3 regions of the Streptomyces sp. NBC_01197 genome follow, and region 2 is predicted to be linked to each of the others. Evidence: predicted binding sites of a transcription regulator. Region 2 holds the regulator's gene; each other region holds the start of a gene.
The links. Region 2 encodes HrcA, which represses chaperone genes, less so after heat shock. Its sites were predicted from a motif close to TTNGCACTCNGNNNNNCNGAGTGCNAA; they were not measured.
Positions count from the first base shown of each region.

Region 1: the regulator HrcA is predicted to act here: its motif matches at 3,150-3,176, upstream of groL (chaperonin GroEL).
Region 3: the regulator HrcA is predicted to act here: its motif matches at 1,436-1,462, upstream of groES (co-chaperone GroES).

Region 1 covers NZ_CP108569.1:4,215,418-4,221,573, forward strand. Annotated here, with positions in the region: gene OG452_RS19290 (glucosyl-3-phosphoglycerate synthase) at 1-393, opposite strand, end outside; SAM riboswitch class I at 550-677, shown strand; gene thrC (threonine synthase) at 693-1,994, shown strand; gene OG452_RS19300 (MoaD/ThiS family protein) at 2,071-2,346, shown strand; gene OG452_RS19305 (cold-shock protein) at 2,791-2,994, shown strand; gene groL (chaperonin GroEL) at 3,301-4,926, shown strand; gene OG452_RS19315 (Uma2 family endonuclease) at 5,046-5,636, opposite strand; gene OG452_RS19320 (hypothetical protein) at 5,693-6,156, opposite strand, start outside.
Region 2 covers NZ_CP108569.1:5,265,746-5,271,901, reverse strand. Annotated here, with positions in the region: gene OG452_RS24085 (nitronate monooxygenase) at 1-931, opposite strand, end outside; gene dnaJ (molecular chaperone DnaJ) at 1,110-2,246, opposite strand; gene hrcA (heat-inducible transcriptional repressor HrcA) at 2,247-3,257, opposite strand; gene OG452_RS24070 (MBL fold metallo-hydrolase) at 3,411-4,181, shown strand; gene OG452_RS24065 (DUF3097 domain-containing protein) at 4,192-5,010, shown strand; gene hemW (radical SAM family heme chaperone HemW) at 5,038-6,156, opposite strand, start outside.
Region 3 covers NZ_CP108569.1:2,931,267-2,937,422, forward strand. Annotated here, with positions in the region: gene groL (chaperonin GroEL) at 1-868, opposite strand, end outside; gene groES (co-chaperone GroES) at 981-1,289, opposite strand; gene OG452_RS13170 (class I SAM-dependent methyltransferase) at 1,600-2,835, shown strand; gene OG452_RS13175 (hypothetical protein) at 2,972-3,337, opposite strand; gene OG452_RS13180 (alpha/beta hydrolase) at 3,760-5,334, shown strand; gene OG452_RS13185 (nucleotidyltransferase domain-containing protein) at 5,526-6,156, opposite strand, start outside.

The sequences.
Region 1 (6,156 bases), 1.1 Mb from region 2:
CCGCAGGTCCGCGTCCACGAAGCAGACGATGTCGCCGCCGGTCACCAGGAGCGAACGCCACAGCACCTCGCCCTTGCCGGGCACGGCCGGAATCCGCGGCAGGATCTCGTCCCGGTGCACCACCCGCGCCCCGGCGGCAGCGGCGGCAGCGGCCGTACGGTCGGTGGAGCCGGAGTCGATGACCACCAGCTCGTCCACGAGCGGCACCGGCAGGGCGTCCATCAGCTCCCGCCGGATGGTCGCGACGATCGCCCCGACCGTCGCCTCCTCGTTGAGCGCGGGCAGGACGACACTTACCCTCGTGCCGCGTTTGGCCGCGATCAGCCGGTCCAGCGGACGGTCGGCCGCCGACCAGGAACGCCTGGTCAGCCAGCGGTCCACCTCTTCCAGCACGACGCGTCTCCTTGACTGTGAGCCATCTCGCGGTTCGGACGACTATCTCAACTGTCACTGCCTTCGGTTACAGTCTTGAACAACGCAAATGGCCACGGGATGCCGGGGTCAGCAGATGCGGACAAACACGCCGGGCCTCAAGGCTCGCGTCATAAGCGCTCATCCAGAGGGACTGAGGGAACGGCCCGTAGAAGTCCCGGCAACCCTCCTGCCGACCGCGAGGTCATGGTGGGGAAGGTGCCAATTCCGTCTTGCGGCGAAGTACGTCGCGAGGAAGATGAGGAGAGGACCTCGCCACCATGGCTGTACAGACCGTCACCAGCACCAGTGACTCCACCGGGGCCGTCGATCTCGGCCCCGCCGCCGCCCTCTCGTGCCGCGAGTGCGGAGAGCGTTTCCCTCTCGGCCCCCTCTTCGCCTGCGCCTCCTGTTTCGGGCCGCTCGAAGTGGCGTACGACCTCCCGAGCGGCTCCCCCGACGAGCTGAAGAAGCGCATCGAGGCCGGCCCGAACAACATCTGGCGCTACGCCCCGCTGCTGCCGGTCCCCGCCGGTGTGGCCGACCAGCCCAACTTGAACCCGGGCTTCACCAAGCTGGTCAAGGCCGACAACCTCGCCCGCGAGCTGGGTGTCACCGGCGCTCTGCACGTCAAGGACGACTCCGGCAACCCGACGCACTCCTTCAAGGACCGTGTCGTCGCCATCGCCGTCGAGGCCGCCCGCGCCTTCGGCTTCACCACGCTCTCCTGCTCATCGACGGGCAACCTGGCCGGAGCCGTCGGCGCCGCCGCCGCCCGCGCCGGCTTCCGCTCCTGCGTGTTCATCCCGCACGACCTGGAGCAGGGCAAGGTCGTGATGGCCGCCGTCTACGGCGGCGAACTGGTCGGCATCGAGGGCAACTACGACGACGTCAACCGCTTCTGCTCCGAGCTCATCGGCGACCCGATCGGTGAGGGCTGGGGCTTCGTCAACGTCAACCTCCGCCCGTACTACGGCGAGGGTTCCAAGACCCTGGCGTACGAGATCTGCGAGCAGCTCGGCTGGCAGCTGCCCGACCAGATCGTCATCCCGATCGCGTCGGGCTCCCAGCTCACGAAGATCGACAAGGGGCTCCAGGAGCTGATCAAGCTCGGTCTGGTCGAGGACAAGCCGTACAAGATCTTCGGCGCGCAGGCCGAGGGCTGCTCACCGGTCTCCACCGCGTTCAAGGCCGGTCACGACGTCGTACGGCCGCAGAAGCCGGACACGATCGCCAAGTCGCTGGCCATCGGCAACCCGGCGGACGGCCCGTACGTCCTGGACATCGCCCGCCGCACCGGCGGCGCCGTCGAGGACGTCAACGACGAGCAGATCGTCGATGCGATCAAGCTGCTGGCCCGTACCGAGGGCATCTTCGCGGAGACTGCGGGCGGCGTGACCGTCGGCGTGACGAAGAAGCTCATCGAGGCCGGTCTGCTCGACCCGTCGCTCACCACCGTCGTACTGAACACGGGTGACGGCCTCAAGACCCTGGACGCGGTCGCCCCGACGTCCGGCCCGACCGCGACGATCCGTCCGACCCTGGACGCGTTCCGCGAGGCCGGCCTGGCCACGGGCGCCTGACCCGGGCTCTCCGTACCCAGCCCTGTCCGTACCCGCCCGTTCCGTCCCGCCCCGGACTCCTGGAAGGTAATCCCGTATGAGCGTCAAGGTCCGCATCCCCACCATCCTCCGCACCTACACGGGCGGCCAGGCCGAGGTCGCCGCCGACGGCGGCACCCTCTCCGAGGTCATCGCCGACCTGGAGAAGAACCACACCGGCATCGCGGCCCGCGTCCTGGACGACCAGGGCAAGCTGCGCCGCTTCGTGAACGTGTACGTGAACGACGACGACGTGCGCTTCGAGCAGGGCCTGGAGACGGCGACGCCGGACGGCGCGGGCGTTTCCATCATCCCGGCCGTCGCCGGCGGCTGAGCAAGCCCCTGCGGCGCCGCGGCGACCCCCGGTGCTCGCCGCCCGGGGGTCCGCCCCGCCGTCCGTCGTGTCATCTGCTGGACCCGTTGCCCTCTCCGCGTACGAAGCGGAGGGGGCAATTCAGCATGATTGAACACGGTAGAGTTGGGGCAGCCCCCTTGATCGCCCGCGCCGAGCGCGTATGAGCACGCGTCAATGTCTGGGCAATGCGTAGATCTCTTTGCGTCGTAAGTGCCCTTTGCCCGGCCCGACTTGCCCTGGGATACCCGGAAATCCGCCCAATGGGGCGTTCAGCCGTGCTCAGAATTCTCGTCCGATTGACCTGTTGCAGAGGGCAGTTGGGCAGATACATTCAGCCGCGGTCGACGCGTTCCGGCGCAAGGTCTGACCCGGATCCCGCGAAGTGCGGGCTCTGTGCAAGGGCCAGTAATAGGGGAGTTAGGCATGGCTCAGGGCACCGTCAAGTGGTTCAACGCGGAGAAGGGGTACGGCTTCATCGCGGTCGACGGTGGTGCGGATGTTTTCGTCCACTACAGCGCGATTCAGATGGACGGCTACCGCACCCTTGAAGAAGGTCAGCGAGTTGAGTTCGAGATCTCGCAGGGCCAGAAGGGTCCGCAGGCGGACATGGTCAAACTCGCCGTCTGATCTCGGCGCGATCGGCCACCGACCCACTCACGCCGAGAGGCCCGCACCCCACACAGGGGCGCGGGCCTCTCGTGCGTCCGGGGGCAGCACCGCACCCACGTGGGCCTTCTTCGAAGGCGCTTGCACTCACAGGGGTCGAGTGCTAATCATTGGCGTTAGCACTCTCCCAGTGAGAGTGACAGAAGGACCGGGTTGGTGAGGCCCGCGGGCCGGGTGGGGCAAGGAACCACCGGGCAAGCAGGCCGTCCGTCGCGGGCACCGCCAGGTCTGACGCTTTCCACCCCCTGTCCGGGAGGACCACTTCACATGGCCAAGATCATCGCGTTCGACGAGGAGGCACGGCGCGGTCTCGAGCGCGGGATGAACCAGCTCGCCGACGCCGTCAAGGTCACCCTCGGCCCCAAGGGCCGCAACGTCGTCCTTGAGAAGAAGTGGGGCGCCCCCACGATCACCAACGATGGTGTTTCCATCGCCAAGGAGATCGAGCTCGAGGACCCGTACGAGAAGATCGGCGCCGAGCTGGTCAAGGAGGTCGCCAAGAAGACGGACGACGTCGCCGGTGACGGTACGACCACCGCGACCGTCCTCGCGCAGGCGCTGGTTCGTGAGGGCCTCCGCAACGTCGCCGCCGGTGCCAACCCGATGGCCCTCAAGCGTGGCATCGAGAAGGCCGTCGAGGCCGTCTCCGCCGCTCTGCTGGAGCAGGCCAAGGACGTGGAGACCAAGGAGCAGATCGCTTCGACCGCCTCCATCTCCGCCGCTGACACCCAGATCGGCGAGCTCATCGCCGAGGCGATGGACAAGGTCGGCAAGGAAGGCGTCATCACCGTCGAGGAGTCGCAGACCTTCGGGCTTGAGCTTGAGCTCACCGAGGGCATGCGCTTCGACAAGGGCTACATCTCGGCGTACTTCGCCACCGACATGGAGCGTATGGAGGCGTCGCTCGACGACCCGTACATCCTGATCGTCAACTCCAAGATCGGCAACGTGAAGGATCTCCTTCCGCTGCTCGAGAAGGTCATGCAGTCCGGCAAGGCGCTGCTGATCATCGCGGAGGACGTCGAGGGCGAGGCGCTGTCGACCCTGGTCGTCAACAAGATCCGCGGCACCTTCAAGTCCGTCGCCGTCAAGGCCCCGGGCTTCGGCGACCGCCGCAAGGCCATGCTCGGTGACATCGCCATCCTCACCGGTGGCACGGTCATCTCCGAGGAGGTCGGCCTCAAGCTGGAGAGCGCCGGTCTCGACCTGCTCGGCCGCGCCCGTAAGGTCGTCATCACCAAGGACGAGACCACGATCGTCGACGGTGCCGGTGACAGCGACCAGGTCCAGGGTCGCGTCAACCAGATCCGCGCCGAGATCGAGAACTCCGACTCGGACTACGACCGCGAGAAGCTCCAGGAGCGCCTCGCGAAGCTGGCCGGCGGCGTGGCCGTCATCAAGGCCGGTGCCGCGACCGAGGTCGAGCTCAAGGAGCGCAAGCACCGCATCGAGGACGCCGTTCGCAACGCGAAGGCGGCCGTCGAGGAGGGCATCGTCGCCGGTGGTGGCGTGGCCCTGCTCCAGGCTTCCGCGGTGTTCGAGAAGCTTGAGCTCGAAGGCGACGAGGCGACCGGTGCCAACGCCGTGAAGCTCGCGCTTGAGGCCCCGCTGAAGCAGATCGCCGTCAACGGTGGTCTCGAAGGCGGAGTCGTCGTCGAGAAGGTCCGCAACCTGACGGTCGGCCACGGCCTGAACGCCGCGACCGGCGAGTACGTCGACATGATCGCCGAGGGCATCATCGACCCGGCGAAGGTCACGCGCTCCGCGCTGCAGAACGCCGCGTCGATCGCCGCGCTGTTCCTCACCACCGAGGCCGTCATCGCCGACAAGCCGGAGAAGGCCGCTCCCGGCGGCGCCCCGGGCGGTATGCCCGGCGGTGACATGGACTTCTGATCCTCAGCGAGAGCGAGGATCGGCTGTTCCAGCCGTAGCACGGCGAGCAGTTCGTACGGACCGAGGGCGGTACCCCTTCTCGGAGGGGTACCGCCCTCGGGCGTTCCCTGAGGGTTTCGTCAGCCGGCGTAGTCCTTGAGCCTCCCGGTCTCCAGGGTGATCGAGACCGGGGAGGGAAGAGTGACCGTGGAGCCATAGGCGTGGGACGTACGGGTCCGGTACTCGCCCCGGTCCGGCTCGCTGTAGACGACGAGCTTCTCCGCGTCCCGGTCGACGAGAAGGTAGACGGGGATGCCTGCGGCCGCGTAGCCGTCGCGCTTCTCCACGCGGTCACGGAGGTCCGTGTCCGCGTCGTACGAGGTGACTTCCACAACCATGAGCGTGCCATCGGGGTCCGCCCACTCGCCGCTCTGGCCCACGTAGTGGTCGAGCGGGGCCAGGGCACCGTCCGCGCAGGCGCGGCCCCTGCGGTAGGAGTCCACCTTGAGTCCCTGCTCCGGATACAGGGCCAGCTCAGGGCGATGCTGCATGCATTGCCTCAGCAGCCACATGACAATGGCGCCATGCAATTGGTCCAGCACGTGCTTGACCGCAAGCTTTCCACTGATGAATTCCAATGACACCGTCTCGGGCGCGTGGCGGGCGAGTTCCTCGAACTCCTCGACGGACATCTGGGCGTCCTGGGCGTGGTCAGCGGTGCTGGGGGTCATGGCGTCGCCTCCTCCCTTCCATCGTGCCCTGTTCCGGGGCCGAGTGAGCTGAACGGTCATGTGCGGGTCCTCTCGGGTTGTCGAGTCGCTGCCGCACGGGCCTGTGCCGCCCGGGTGTGGACCTGGGCCGGGGTGAGCGGGGCGGGGCGGCGTACGGGTCCGCCCCGGCACTCCGCGCACTCACCGCCGGGCAGGGCTTCCGGGCGCCCGGGGACCCCGCACTTTCCGCACTCCAGAATCCGCAGAGCCGGGCGCGGGAGGCGTGGCGCCGGGAGTGGCGGGCGCTCGGGCGGGAGCTTGTCGGTGAGCCGCCTGCGGACGAGTGAGGACGCGCGGTGTACGGGGGAGGGCAGCCCGGCGGTCAGGGCGTGCAGCATCTCCGGCTCGGTGGCGCGACGGTCGAACCACGTGGCGGCGAGGGGCTCCAGCGCGGCACAGTCCGCCGCCGACAGGCTCAACGAGGGCGCGGTGCGGCCGAGGGCGGCCAGCAGGATGAACGCCCGTGACCGGGTGGGCCGTT
Region 2 (6,156 bases):
CCCCGGCCGCGGCTTTGCGCAGTCCGGCCGTGAGGTAGTGCACCTGCGGGTAGGCGGCTGGGGCGTACGGACCGTGCTCGCGCATGAACCGGTTGACGAGGCCGCGCGCCGGGCGCCCGCTGAACGCGCGGGTGAGGTCGGTGCGGACGAAGAGCGGGTTGGTCAGGGCCTGCTTGTGCAGCCTGTTCGCCCCGGACTCCGGGCACACCAGGAAGGCCGTACCGAGCTGCGCCGCCTCCGCGCCCGCCGCGAGCACCGCCGCGATCTGCGAGCCGCGCATCAGACCGCCGGTCGCGAGGACCGGCAGCTGCACGGTCTCCCGTACCTGCGTGATGAGCGACAGCACACCGATGCCCGTGCCGTCGTTCTGCGGGTCGTCGCGGTGTGTGCCCTGGTGGCCGCCCGCCTCGATGCCCTGCACACAGACCGCGTCGGCGCCGCACCACTGGGCGGTCTGCGCCTCCTCGGCGGTGGTGACGGTGACGATGGTGAAGGTGTCGACCCGGTCGAAGGCGTCGAGCACATCGCGGGAGGGACAGCCAAAGGTGAAGGAGACCACCGGGACGGGGTCGTCGAGCAGGATGGCGAGCTTGGCCTCGTACCCGTCATCCGAGCTGCCGTGGACGTCGCCGAGTGGCGTCTCGTACCAGGTGGACTCACCGGCGAGCTGATGGCTGTAGACCTCGACGGCGGCCGGATCGGGGTGCTCGGACTGCGGCATGAAAAGGTTCACGCCGAAGGGCAGGGAGGTCAGCCCGCGCAGCTGCTTGATCTCCTCGTACATGCCGTCCGCGGTCTTGTACCCGGCGGCGAGGAAACCGAGACCACCGGCCTCGGAGACGGCTGCGGCGAGCTGCGGGCCCGAAGCACCGCCCGCCATGGGTGCCTGCACGATCGGATATCGGCAGAGATCGGCGAGTGCGGAGGACATGACCGCATCGTGCCATGTCCTCCGCACCGCATCGAATCGGCGCCCCCGGCGGAAGAACCGCGCTGGGCTACCGCCCGTTGTACGCGTCCTTCAACCGCGAGAACAACCCCTGCTGCCCCGGCTGACTGCATCCCCCGGGGGACGACCCCCGGACCCCCGGCAGAAGGACAACCCCCAGCTACCGCCCGTTGAACGCGTCCTTCAACCGCGAGAACAAGCCCTGCTGCCCCGGCTGGAACTGGCCGGTCGGGCGTTCCTCGCCGCGCAGCTTGGCGAACTCCCGCAGCAGCCGCTCCTGTTCGGCGTCCATCTTCGTCGGGGTGAGCACCTCGACATGCACGATCAGGTCGCCGCGGCCGCCGCCGCGCAGATGCGTGATGCCGCGCTGGTGCATCGGGATCGACTGACCGGACTGCGTGCCCGGCCGGATGTCGACCTCCTCCAGCGCGTCCAGCGTCTCCAGCGGCACCTTCGTACCGAGTGCGGCCGCCGTCATGGGGACCGTCACCGTGCAGTGCAGATCGTCGCCCCGCCGCTGGAATACCGCGTGCGGCAGTTCGTGGATCTCGACGTACAGGTCGCCGGCGGGGCCGCCGCCGGGGCCGACCTCGCCCTCGCCCGCGAGCTGGATCCGGGTGCCGTTGTCGACACCGGCCGGGATCTTCACCGTCAGCGTGCGACGGGAGCGGATGCGCCCGTCGCCCGCGCACTCGGGGCACGGGGTCGGTACGACCGTACCGAAGCCCTGGCACTGCGGGCAGGGCCGCGAGGTCATGACCTGGCCCAGGAAGGACCGGGTGACCTGCGAGACCTCACCGCGGCCGCGGCACATGTCGCAGGTCTGGGCCGAGGTGCCGGGGGCGGCGCCCTCGCCGCTGCAGGTCGTGCAGACCACAGCGGTGTCGACCTGGATGTCCTTCGTGGTGCCGAAGGCCGACTCGTTGAGGTCGATCTCCAGCCGGATCATCGCGTCCTGGCCGCGCCGCGTGCGCGACCTCGGCCCGCGCTGGGACGCCGTACCGAAGAAGGCGTCCATGATGTCCGAGAAGTTGCCGAAGCCGCCCTGGCCGAAGCCGCCGGCTCCGCCGCCGCCCGCCTGCGAGAGCGGGTCGCCGCCGAGGTCGTAGACCTGCTTCTTCTGCGGGTCCGACAGCACCTCGTAGGCGGCGTTGATCTCCTTGAAGCGTTCCTGCGTCTTGGGATCGGGATTGACGTCCGGGTGGAGCTCACGCGCCAATCGCCGGAATGCCTTCTTGATCTCGTCCTGGGAAGCGTCGCGGCGCACGCCGAGAACGGCGTAATAGTCCGTGGCCACTTACGACTCCGCCAGGATCTGTCCGACGTAACGTGCCACTGCGCGTACCGCTCCCATCGTTCCGGGGTAGTCCATGCGGGTCGGTCCGACCACGCCGAGTTTGGCGACTGCCTCGTCGCCCGAACCGTAGCCGACGGCGACGACCGATGTGGACGTCAGGCCCTCGTGGGCATTCTCATGCCCGATGCGTACGGTCATGCCCGAGTCCTCACCGAGCAGCTTGAGGAGCACGACCTGCTCCTCAAGCGCTTCCAGCACCGGCCTGATGGTCAGTGGGAAGTCATGTCCGAATCGCGTCAGATTGGCGGTTCCGCCGATCATCAGCCGTTCTTCGGTCTCCTCGACCAGCGTTTCCAGCAAGGTCGCGAGCACCGTGGAAACCGTACCCCGGTCTTCCTGTTCGAAGGACTCGGGAAGGTCCTGCACCAATTGTGGTACGTCCGCGAAGCGGCGCCCCACCACCCGGCTGTTGAGCCGGGCACGGAGGTCGGCGAGAGATGTCTCACCGAACGGCGCCGGACAGTCGATCATGCGCTGCTCGACCCGTCCGGTGTCCGTGATCAGCACGAGCATCAGCCGGGCCGGGGCCAGCGCCAGCAGCTCCACGTGCCGCACCGTGGAACGGGTCAGCGACGGGTACTGCACCACGGCGACCTGCCGGGTGAGCTGGGCGAGCAGCCGTACGGTGCGGCCCACCACGTCGTCGAGGTCGACCGCACCGTCCATGAAGTTCTGGATGGCGCGCCGCTCGGGCGACGAGAGGGGCTTGACGCCCGCGAGCCGGTCGACGAACAGCCGGTACCCCTTGTCGGTGGGGATGCGGCCCGCGCTCGTGTGCGGCTGGGCGATGAACCCCTCGTCCTCCAGGGCCGCCATGTCATTGCGGACGGTGGCCGGTGAGACACCGAGCCGGTGCCGCTCGGTGAGCGCCTTGGAGCCGACCGGCTCCTCGGTGCCCACGTAGTCCTGGACGATGGCGCGCAACACTTCGAGTCTGCGTTCGCTGAGCACCCGCGCACACCTCCAGCTGTCGATCCGGGCCTGCCTGGCACTCGGAATGTTCGAGTGCCAGCAGCGTCCCAGTGTACGGCGGAGAGGTTCACCGCTGGCAAGGGCGGCCCGTCGCACGGTCGCGCCGGTGTCCGCCCGGGATAGCGTCGCGGTATGGACGCCACTTGGGAAGACTCCGGCTGGGAACACCTGGCGGCGGGGGTGGGCCGGTGCCGTCTTCCCCGCTGGGACGCGACGGCCGGGCTCGTGGCGGGCCGGTACGGTGCGCTGCTCTTCGACACGGGGGCGACGCTGCGCGAGGGCCGGGAGATCCGGATGCGCGCGGAGGCGGCGCTGGGCCGCCGGGTGACGCACATCGCGCTGAGCCACCCGCACTTCGACCATGTGCTGGGCACCGCCGTGTTCGCGGGTGTCCAGGTCTACGGAGCGGTGGGCGCGGAGGCGCTGCTCACCCGGGGCTCGCGCGGGGCCGACGCGCTGCGCCAGGACGCGGTGCGCCACGGCGTCCCGGCGGCGGAGGCCGCCGACGCGGTGGCCCATCTGGTCGCTCCGCACCATCCGGTCTCCGGTGAGCTGACCCTGGACCTGGGCGGCCGCCGGGTCACCCTGGTGAACTGCGGCCCCGGGCACACCGGCCACGATCTGGCGCTGCTCGTCCCGGGCGGGCAGGACGCCGGCACCTGGAGCGGCGCGGGAGGCGCGGGCGACCGCGATGTCGTCTTCTGCGGCGACCTCGTCGAGGAGCCGGGCGAGCCGCAGGCGGGCCAGGACGCGATGCCCGCCCGCTGGCCCGAGGCGCTGGACCGGCTGCTGGCACTGGGTGGTGAGGACGCGCTGTACGTACCGGGGCACGGGGCCGTGGTCGACGCCTCGTTCGTCCGCGCTCAGCGTGCTGTGCTGGCAGCGCGCGCCGGGGTGTCGTAGCGTCTGCGGAATGCGCAGCTACAGCCCCGACTTCACGCCGCCGTGGAAGAAGCAGACGCCCGCCCGCGAGGTCGCGGCCGAGCCCGATCTGGTGGTCGAGGAGGTCGCCACCGGGTTCTGCGGCGCGGTTATCCGCTGTGAGAAGACGGCCGAAGGGCCGACGGTCACGCTGGAGGACCGCTTCGGCAAGCACCGGGTGTTCCCGATGGGTCCGCGCGCCTTCCTGCTGGAGGGGCGCCCTGTCACTCTCGTGCGCCCCACGGCAGCGCCCCAGCGCCCCAGCCGGACGGCATCCGGTTCGCTGGCGGTGCCCGGCGCGCGGGCACGGGTCGCGCGGGCCGGGCGGCTCTACGTCGAGGGGCGGCACGACGCGGAGCTGGTCGAGCGGGTGTGGGGCGACGACCTGCGGATCGAGGGCGTCGTCGTCGAGTACCTGGGAGGCATCGACGACCTGCCCGCGATCGTCGCGGAGTTCGGCCCGGCGGCGGACGCGCGGCTCGGAGTGCTGGTCGACCACCTGGTCCCGGGCTCGAAGGAGTCCCGTATCGCGGCGGAGGTCTCCAGCGACCACGCGCTGGTGGTGGGGCACCCGTACATCGACGTCTGGGAAGCGGTGAAGCCGTCGTCGGTGGGCATCACGGGGTGGCCGGCCGTACCGCGCGGGCAGGACTGGAAGACGGGCGTGTGCCGGGCGCTGGGCTGGCCGGAGAACACCGGGGCCGCGTGGCAGCGGATCCTGTCCGGAGTGCACTCCTACCGGGACCTGGAGCCAGCGCTGCTGGGCCGGGTCGAGGAACTGATCGACTTCGTGACGGCGCCGGCGGAGTAGGGGGTTCCAGCCGGAATTTCCTGCCCCTCAGTCCACCAGATCCCGCACCACCGCATCGGCCAGCAACCGCCCCCTCAGGGTGAGCACCGCCCGCCCCGCCTCGTACGCTCCCGCGTCGAGCAGCCCGTCCGACAGGGCGCGCCGGGACGCGGCCAGGCCCGCCGGGGCCAGGATGGCGAGCGGGCAGCCGTCGCGGAGGCGCAGTTCGAGCAGGATGCGTTCCACCCGGCGGTCCTCCGCGGGCAGGATCTCCCGGCCCGCGCCGGGTGACTTCCCGGCCGCCAGGGCTGCCGCGTACGCGCCGGGGTGCTTCACGTTCCACCAGCGCACGCCGCCGATGTGGCTGTGCGCGCCGGGGCCCGCGCCCCACCAGTCCGCGCCGCGCCAGTACAGCTCGTTGTGCAGGCAGCGGCCCGCGTCGGTGGTGGACCAGTTGGAGACCTCGTACCAGGAGAACCCCGCGTCGGCCAGGACCGAGTCCGCGATCAGATAGCGGTCCGCGTGCTCGTCGTCGTCCGTCATCGGCACCTCGCCACGCCGGATCCGGCGGGCCAGCTGGGTGCCCTCCTCGACGATGAGCGCGTACGCGGAGATGTGGTCGGGTCCGGCGCCGACCGCCGCCGAGAGCGAGGCCCGCCAGTCGTCGTCGGACTCGCCGGGCGTGCCGTAGATCAGGTCCAGATTGACGTGCTCGAAGCCCGCGGCGCGCGCCTCGGCGACGCACGCCTCGGGCCTGCCCGGGGTGTGGGTGCGGTCGAGGATCTTCAGGACGTGCTGCCGCGCGCTCTGCATCCCGAACGAGATCCGGTTGAAGCCCCCGGCCCGCAGCGTCGCCAGATACTCCGGGCCGACGGACTCGGGGTTGGCCTCGGTGGTGATCTCGGCGCCGTCGGCGAGCCCGAACTCGTCCCGTACCGCCGCGAGCATCCGTACCAGGTCCGCCGCGTCGAGCAGGGTCGGCGTGCCGCCGCCGACGAACACCGTGCTCACCGGGCGCGGGTCGTCGCCGAGCACCTTGCGGGCCAGCCGGATCTCCTCGGTGAGGGTCGACGCGTAGTTGTCCTGCGAGGCCAGCACACCGCCCGAGCCGCGCAGCTCGGTCGCGGTGTAGGTGTTGAAGTCGCAGTACCCGCAGCGCGTCGCGCA
Region 3 (6,156 bases), 2.3 Mb from region 2:
CGAGCATCGCCTTGCGGCGGTCGCCGAAGCCGGGGGCCTTGACCGCGACCGCGTTGAAGGTGCCGCGGATCTTGTTCACGACCAGGGTCGACAGGGCCTCGCCCTCGACGTCCTCGGCGATGATCAGCAGCGGCTTGGAACTCCCCGCCTGGATGACCTTCTCAAGGAGCGGCAGCAGGTCCTGGATCGAACCGATCTTGCCCTGGTGGATCAGGATGTACGGGTCGTCGAGGACGGCCTCCATACGCTCCTGGTCGGTCACCATGTACGGCGAGAGGTAACCCTTGTCGAAGGCCATGCCCTCGGTGAAGTCCAGGTCCAGACCGAAGGTGTTGGACTCCTCGACGGTGATGACACCGTCCTTGCCGACCTTGTCCATCGCCTCGGCGATGAGCTCGCCGACCTGCTTGTCCTGCGCGGAGAGACCGGCGACAGCGGCGATGTCGGACTTGTCATCGATCGGGCGGGCGGTCGCGAGGAGCTCCTCGGACACAGCCTTGACCGCGGCGTCGATGCCCTTCTTCAGGGAGGCGGGGGAAGCACCGGCGGCGACGTTGCGCAGACCCTCACGGACCAGCGCCTGGGCCAGCACGGTGGCGGTGGTGGTGCCGTCACCCGCGATGTCGTTGGTCTTGGTCGCCACCTCCTTCACCAGCTGCGCGCCGAGGTTCTCGTACGGGTCGTCGAGCTCGACCTCGCGGGCGATCGTGACACCGTCGTTGGTGATGGTGGGAGCGCCGAACTTCTTGTCGATGACAACGTTGCGGCCCTTGGGGCCGATCGTCACCTTGACCGTGTCGGCAAGCTTGTTGACGCCGCGCTCAAGGGCGCGACGGGCGTCCTCGTCGAACTTCAGGATCTTCGCCATGGAGCTGATTCAGTCCTCTCAAAAACGAACTGCGCCCCCAGTGCCCGTCACTCGGTGTGCGAACACAGCAGATGCGGGGCCAGGGGCGCAGATCAAGAAATACGTCGGTGAATTACTTCTCGACGATCGCGAGCACGTCGCGAGCCGAGAGGACGAGGTACTCCTCGCCGTTGTACTTCACCTCGGTGCCGCCGTACTTGCTGTACAGCACGACATCGCCGGCCTTGACGTCAAGCGGAAGACGCTCGCCGTTCTCGAAGCGGCCCGGGCCCACGGCCAGGACGACGCCCTCCTGGGGCTTCTCCTTGGCGGTGTCCGGAATGACCAGGCCGGAGGCCGTGGTCTGCTCGGCGTCGAGCGGCTGGACCACAATGCGGTCCTCGAGCGGCTTAATGGCAACCTTGGAGCTGGTTGTCGACACGATCCGGTCTCCCCCTTCGGAGATCTCACGGGGTGAACTGTCTGAGTGGCGACCGGATGGATCCGTCGTCGCGGGTGCCGGACCGGCCCGTCGCCATATTTGGCACTCTCCCGTGGGGAGTGCCAGAACTGAGACTAGGACGGCAGTTAGCACTCGGTCAAGCGGAGTGCCAATCTGCTCCGGCCATGTCGCCTTCCTCCTGCGCCTCTCGTCCGTCCAGTGCCTCGCCCCTCCAGTAGTTCACCCCTGCTCCCTGCCCTCCGCCCCTTGCCGCCTGTCCCCCTCAATGAACGGACAGCCATCGCCCACAATGGCGATCACCCACAATGGACAGGTGACCGATCTCGACGCCTTCACCGCGCTGTTCACCGATGAGGGCGCGGCCCTGCTCGCATCCCTGCGGGAGTACGACCCCGCACAGGAGCTGGCCGTCGCCACCCGGTTGCGCCGCACGTACCCCACCGAGTTGGTCTCCGCCGCCCTGGCCCAGGCTCGGCTGAGGCAGCGGGCGGTGCCGAAATTCGGCGCGGACGACGCGTACCGGATGTTCTTCACGCCCAACGGCGTGGAGCAGTCCACCCGTAAATCCGTCGCCGAGTACCGCGCCCGCCGCTTCGCCGAGCTGGGCGTACGCAGCGTCGCTGACCTGTGCTGCGGCATCGGCGGGGACGCCCTGGCGCTCGCCCGCGCCGGGATCTCCGTACTGGCGGTCGACCGCGACCCGCTGACGGCCGAAGTCGTACGAGCCAACGCCGGCGCCCTCGGGCTGAGCAGCCTGATCGAGGTGCGGTGCACGGATGTGGCGGAGGTCGGCACGGACTCGTACGACGCTGTCTTCGCCGACCCGGCACGGCGTGGCGGCCGCGGCCGGATCTTCAACCCCGAGGCGTACTCACCGCCGCTGTCCTGGGCTGTCGGCGCGGTGGCCGACCGCCCGGTGTCCGGCGGGTCGCCCCGGGCAGCGGGAGCCATCAAGATCGCTCCCGGCATCCCGCACGAGATGATCCCCGACAGCGCCGAGGCCGAGTGGATCTCCGACGGCGGCGACGTCAAGGAAGCGGTGCTCTGGTTCGGCACGGATCCGGGGGCGCGCCGCGCCACGCTGCTTCCTTCGGGGGCCACCCTCACCGGCCGCGGACTCCCCAACCCCGCCGTACGCGCACTGGGCCGGTATCTGTACGAACCGGACGGCGCCGTCATCCGCGCCCACCTCGTCGCCGAGGTCGCCGAGGAACTCGGCGGCGGGCTGATCGACGAGACCATCGCCTACGTCACAGCGGACGAACTGCGCCCCACCCCGTATGCGAGGGCCTACGAGATCACGGACGAGCTCCCCTTCGGCCTGAAAAAACTGAAGGCCCTGCTGCGCGAGCGGGAGGTCGGCAACCTCACCGTCAAGAAGCGCGGCTCCGCAGTCGAACCGGAAGAGGTACGACGCAGAGTCAAGCCGCAGGGGCCGAACGCGGCCACCGTGATCCTCACCCGCGTCGCCGGCGCGCCGACGATGCTGATCGGACAGCCTGCGGGCCCCCCATCGAACCCCTGACGGAGCCGGGCACTGCGATTCCGTACCTCTGGTCTGGCACTCTCCTCTTCCGCAGGTCCTCTCCGTCAGACCCTCTACCTCAGGCCCTCTTCGGTGAGGTGCTCTCCCTCAGGCCTTCTTCCGCGGCCCCTCTCCCTCAGGCCAGGTCCGTCAGCTCGTCCGCGTACACCTGGGAGAGCGGCTGCGGCCCCACGTACTGCTGGCAGTTGCAGACTCCGGGCTCGAAGCTCAGCGGTTTCTTGTTCTCGTCCCAGGACGTCGGAACCTCGACGGTCTCATGGCACTTGCCCTGCCGGTCATGCTTGGCAAGGTGATGCGTACAGCCGCAGACCGGCTCGGGCGGTCTGCGCGCCGCCTCGATCTCCCGGCGCTCCCGCTCGGCTGTATCCAGCCGCTCCATCCGGCGCTCATGGCGCGTGCGCAGAGCAGTGCGGCCCGTGTCGGCGATCCAGCCGAAGCCGCCGACCATGAAAAAGACGAATACCCACCAGAACCAGCTCACTTGCGGCCCCTTCCCCCGGCCGGTGCGTCCCGGCCTTCAAGGTTACGCGTACAGACGCCGGGAGCCGTAGGGCCGGACGGTAATCCGGGCCCGGTCTGCCGGGAGGGGCGGGGCGGCTGAGGGGCTGGGGTGGGCCGGGCTGGACGGGCTGGGGCGGCCGGGCTGGAGGGGCTTGGCCCGCCCGTCCCCCGTACGGACCTTGCGCCGGGCGGAATCCGACGGGCCGTCAGAGGATGATCGACATGACGCCTCGTAAGCCGTCGCGCCCGTCGGCGCGTTTGTCGCTCCGTTCGTCCCGCACGTCCCTCCCCTCACCGTCCTTCAGGCTTCTCCGCACGCCTCTCCGGATGCCGCCCGGCACGCCGCTCCGTGCGCCGGCCGCTGCGTCCACCGGCGAGCCGCCCCGTAAGGCGTGGGCCGGCGTGTCGCGTAAAGCCGCCGGGCGTGCCGTGGGATGCGCCGCTGCCGCTTCCCTGCTGCTCGGCGGGCCCGCGTTCGCCGCCGCGCCGGCACCGCCCGCCGCCACACCGTCGGCAGCCACCGGCTCAGGCGCGGCATCCCCGGCTCGGGAACGGCCGACATGGACCACGTGCCCCGCGCCCTCCCCGGCACAGGGCGGCGGCAAGGCTCCCGGCACCGGCTGGGCCTGCGCCACTCTGAACGTCCCCCTCGACTACGCCAAGCCCGGCGGGAAGACGATTCCGCTGGCCTTGATCCGGCATCGTGCGACCGGCCCCGGCAAGCGCATCGGCTCGCTGGTCTACAACTTCGGCGGTCCCGGCGGCTCGGGCGTCGACACACTGCCTGCCTTCACCCCCACGTTCGCGAAGCTCAACACCCGCTATGACCTGGTGAGTTTCGATCCGCGCGGAGTCGGCAACAGCGCACCCGTCCACTGCCTGACCGGCCCGGAGACCGATGCGTTCAACGCCGTCGACTCCACCCCCGACACCCCCGCCGAGGTCCGGCGGTGGATGGACGCGACCCGGAACTTCGCGGCGCAGTGCACGAAGAAGTCCGGCCCGCTCCTGCCGTATCTGACGACCACCAATGTGGCCAGGGATCTGGACCGGATCCGCGCGGCGGTGGGCGACAGGAAGCTGAACTACTACGGCTTCTCGTACGGTACGGAGCTCGGCGCGACCTACGCCCACCTCTTCCCGCGGAAGGTCGGCCGTGCGGTGCTCGACGGGGTCATGCACCCCGACAAGGACTTCACACAAGGGGCCTTCTACCAGCTGAAAGGCTTTCAGCTGGCCCTGGACCACTTCGCGCGCTCCTGCGTCGCGGCCACGTACCTCTGTCCGCTGCACCGCGCCACTCCTGAAGGAGTCGAGAAGGTACTGACCGGGCTCGTGGCGGGTCTGGAGAAGCACCCCGCAGTTGGAGCAGGAGGCCGCAAGCTCAACGACTCGCTCGCCCTGACAGCGATCGAAGGCGCCCTGTACTCGCCGGGGTCCGGGTGGCCGCGGATGGCGAGCGCGGTCGCAGGATACCTCCGTACGCACAACCCGGCGGCGCTGCTCACAATGGCCGACAGCATGACGGGCCGCGACGCCAAGGGGCACTACTCGAACAGCAACAACGTCTTCTCCGCGACCAGTTGCGCAGACTCCGGCGTACCGGTGCAGAAAGACGAGATCGAGCGGCGCCTGCCTGCTTACCGCAAAGCGTCGCCGCTGTTCGGCGCGCAGTTCGCTTGGGCGCTGAACCAGTGCACGTACTGGCCCGTCAAGGGAGCCATGAAGCACATGGAGGTCAGCGCCAAGGGAGCCCCGCCCATTCTGGTCATCGGCAATACGGGCGACCCCGCCACCCCGTACGGCGGCGCGAAGGCGATGGCGCGGCGGCTCGGGAAGGGGGTCGGGGTGCTGGTCACCTGGAAGGGCGGGGAGGGGCACTGTTCCTACGGGAACGGCAGCGCGTGCATCGACGGCACGGCGAACGCGTATCTGCTGGACGGGAAGGTACCGGCATACGGGACTGGCTGCTCCTGACGCGGGGCCGGGAGGGGGCCGCTGTGGGGGCGGGAGGAGAGGCGGGGAGCGGGGCCCCCCGAGGGGAAGGGCGAGGCGTGGGGCCCCGGGGCGAGGGCGGCCCCAAGGACCAGCCGCGCTCCGAGCTACAGCTGACGTTCCTCGCTGGGGCTGCTACTTTTCGCTGGAGCCGGCATTCCTCTCTGGAGCTCTCACTCCTCCAGCAACTCCGCCGCAAGGCGTTTGACCTGGTTGGCAAGGGGGCGCTGAGCGGGCTCGTTCCGGGCTGCCGCGTCCGCGAGCCGTACGACGTCCGCACGCCACCGGCCGCTCGCCGACCCGCTGGCGCCGACCCGCCGCAGACCGCGCTCCAGCAGCCCCACTGCCACCTCCGGCTGCCCGCGCAGTACCGCCTTGACGACAGTCACGGCATTGGCGAGTGCACTGGCCGCGAGAGACCACTCGGGATCCCACACTGCTGCGGCACTGCCACCGTCCTGCGCTCGGTCCTCACCGGTGCCCGCCCTTACCGGACCCGCCGACTCGTCGGCCACTGCCGCGATCTCCAGATCCAGCCGCCAGAACAGTGGCATATCCCGGAAGGCGAGGAACAACAGCCTCCGGCGGAAAGGCCATTGAGAATTCCGTTGAGTATCCGGATCACTGCGCAGCGAGACGACCGCTCTAACCACACCCAGGCAGGGTCCGACGGCAGCCGCACAGGGCTCGAACTGCGCGTCGGGGACAGTCCAGACAAGGTCGATGTCGCTGTACGGATCCGCCGTGCCCCGGGCAAGCGAACCACGCAGATCCGCCACCGAGCCGGCGCACTGCGCCGCGAGC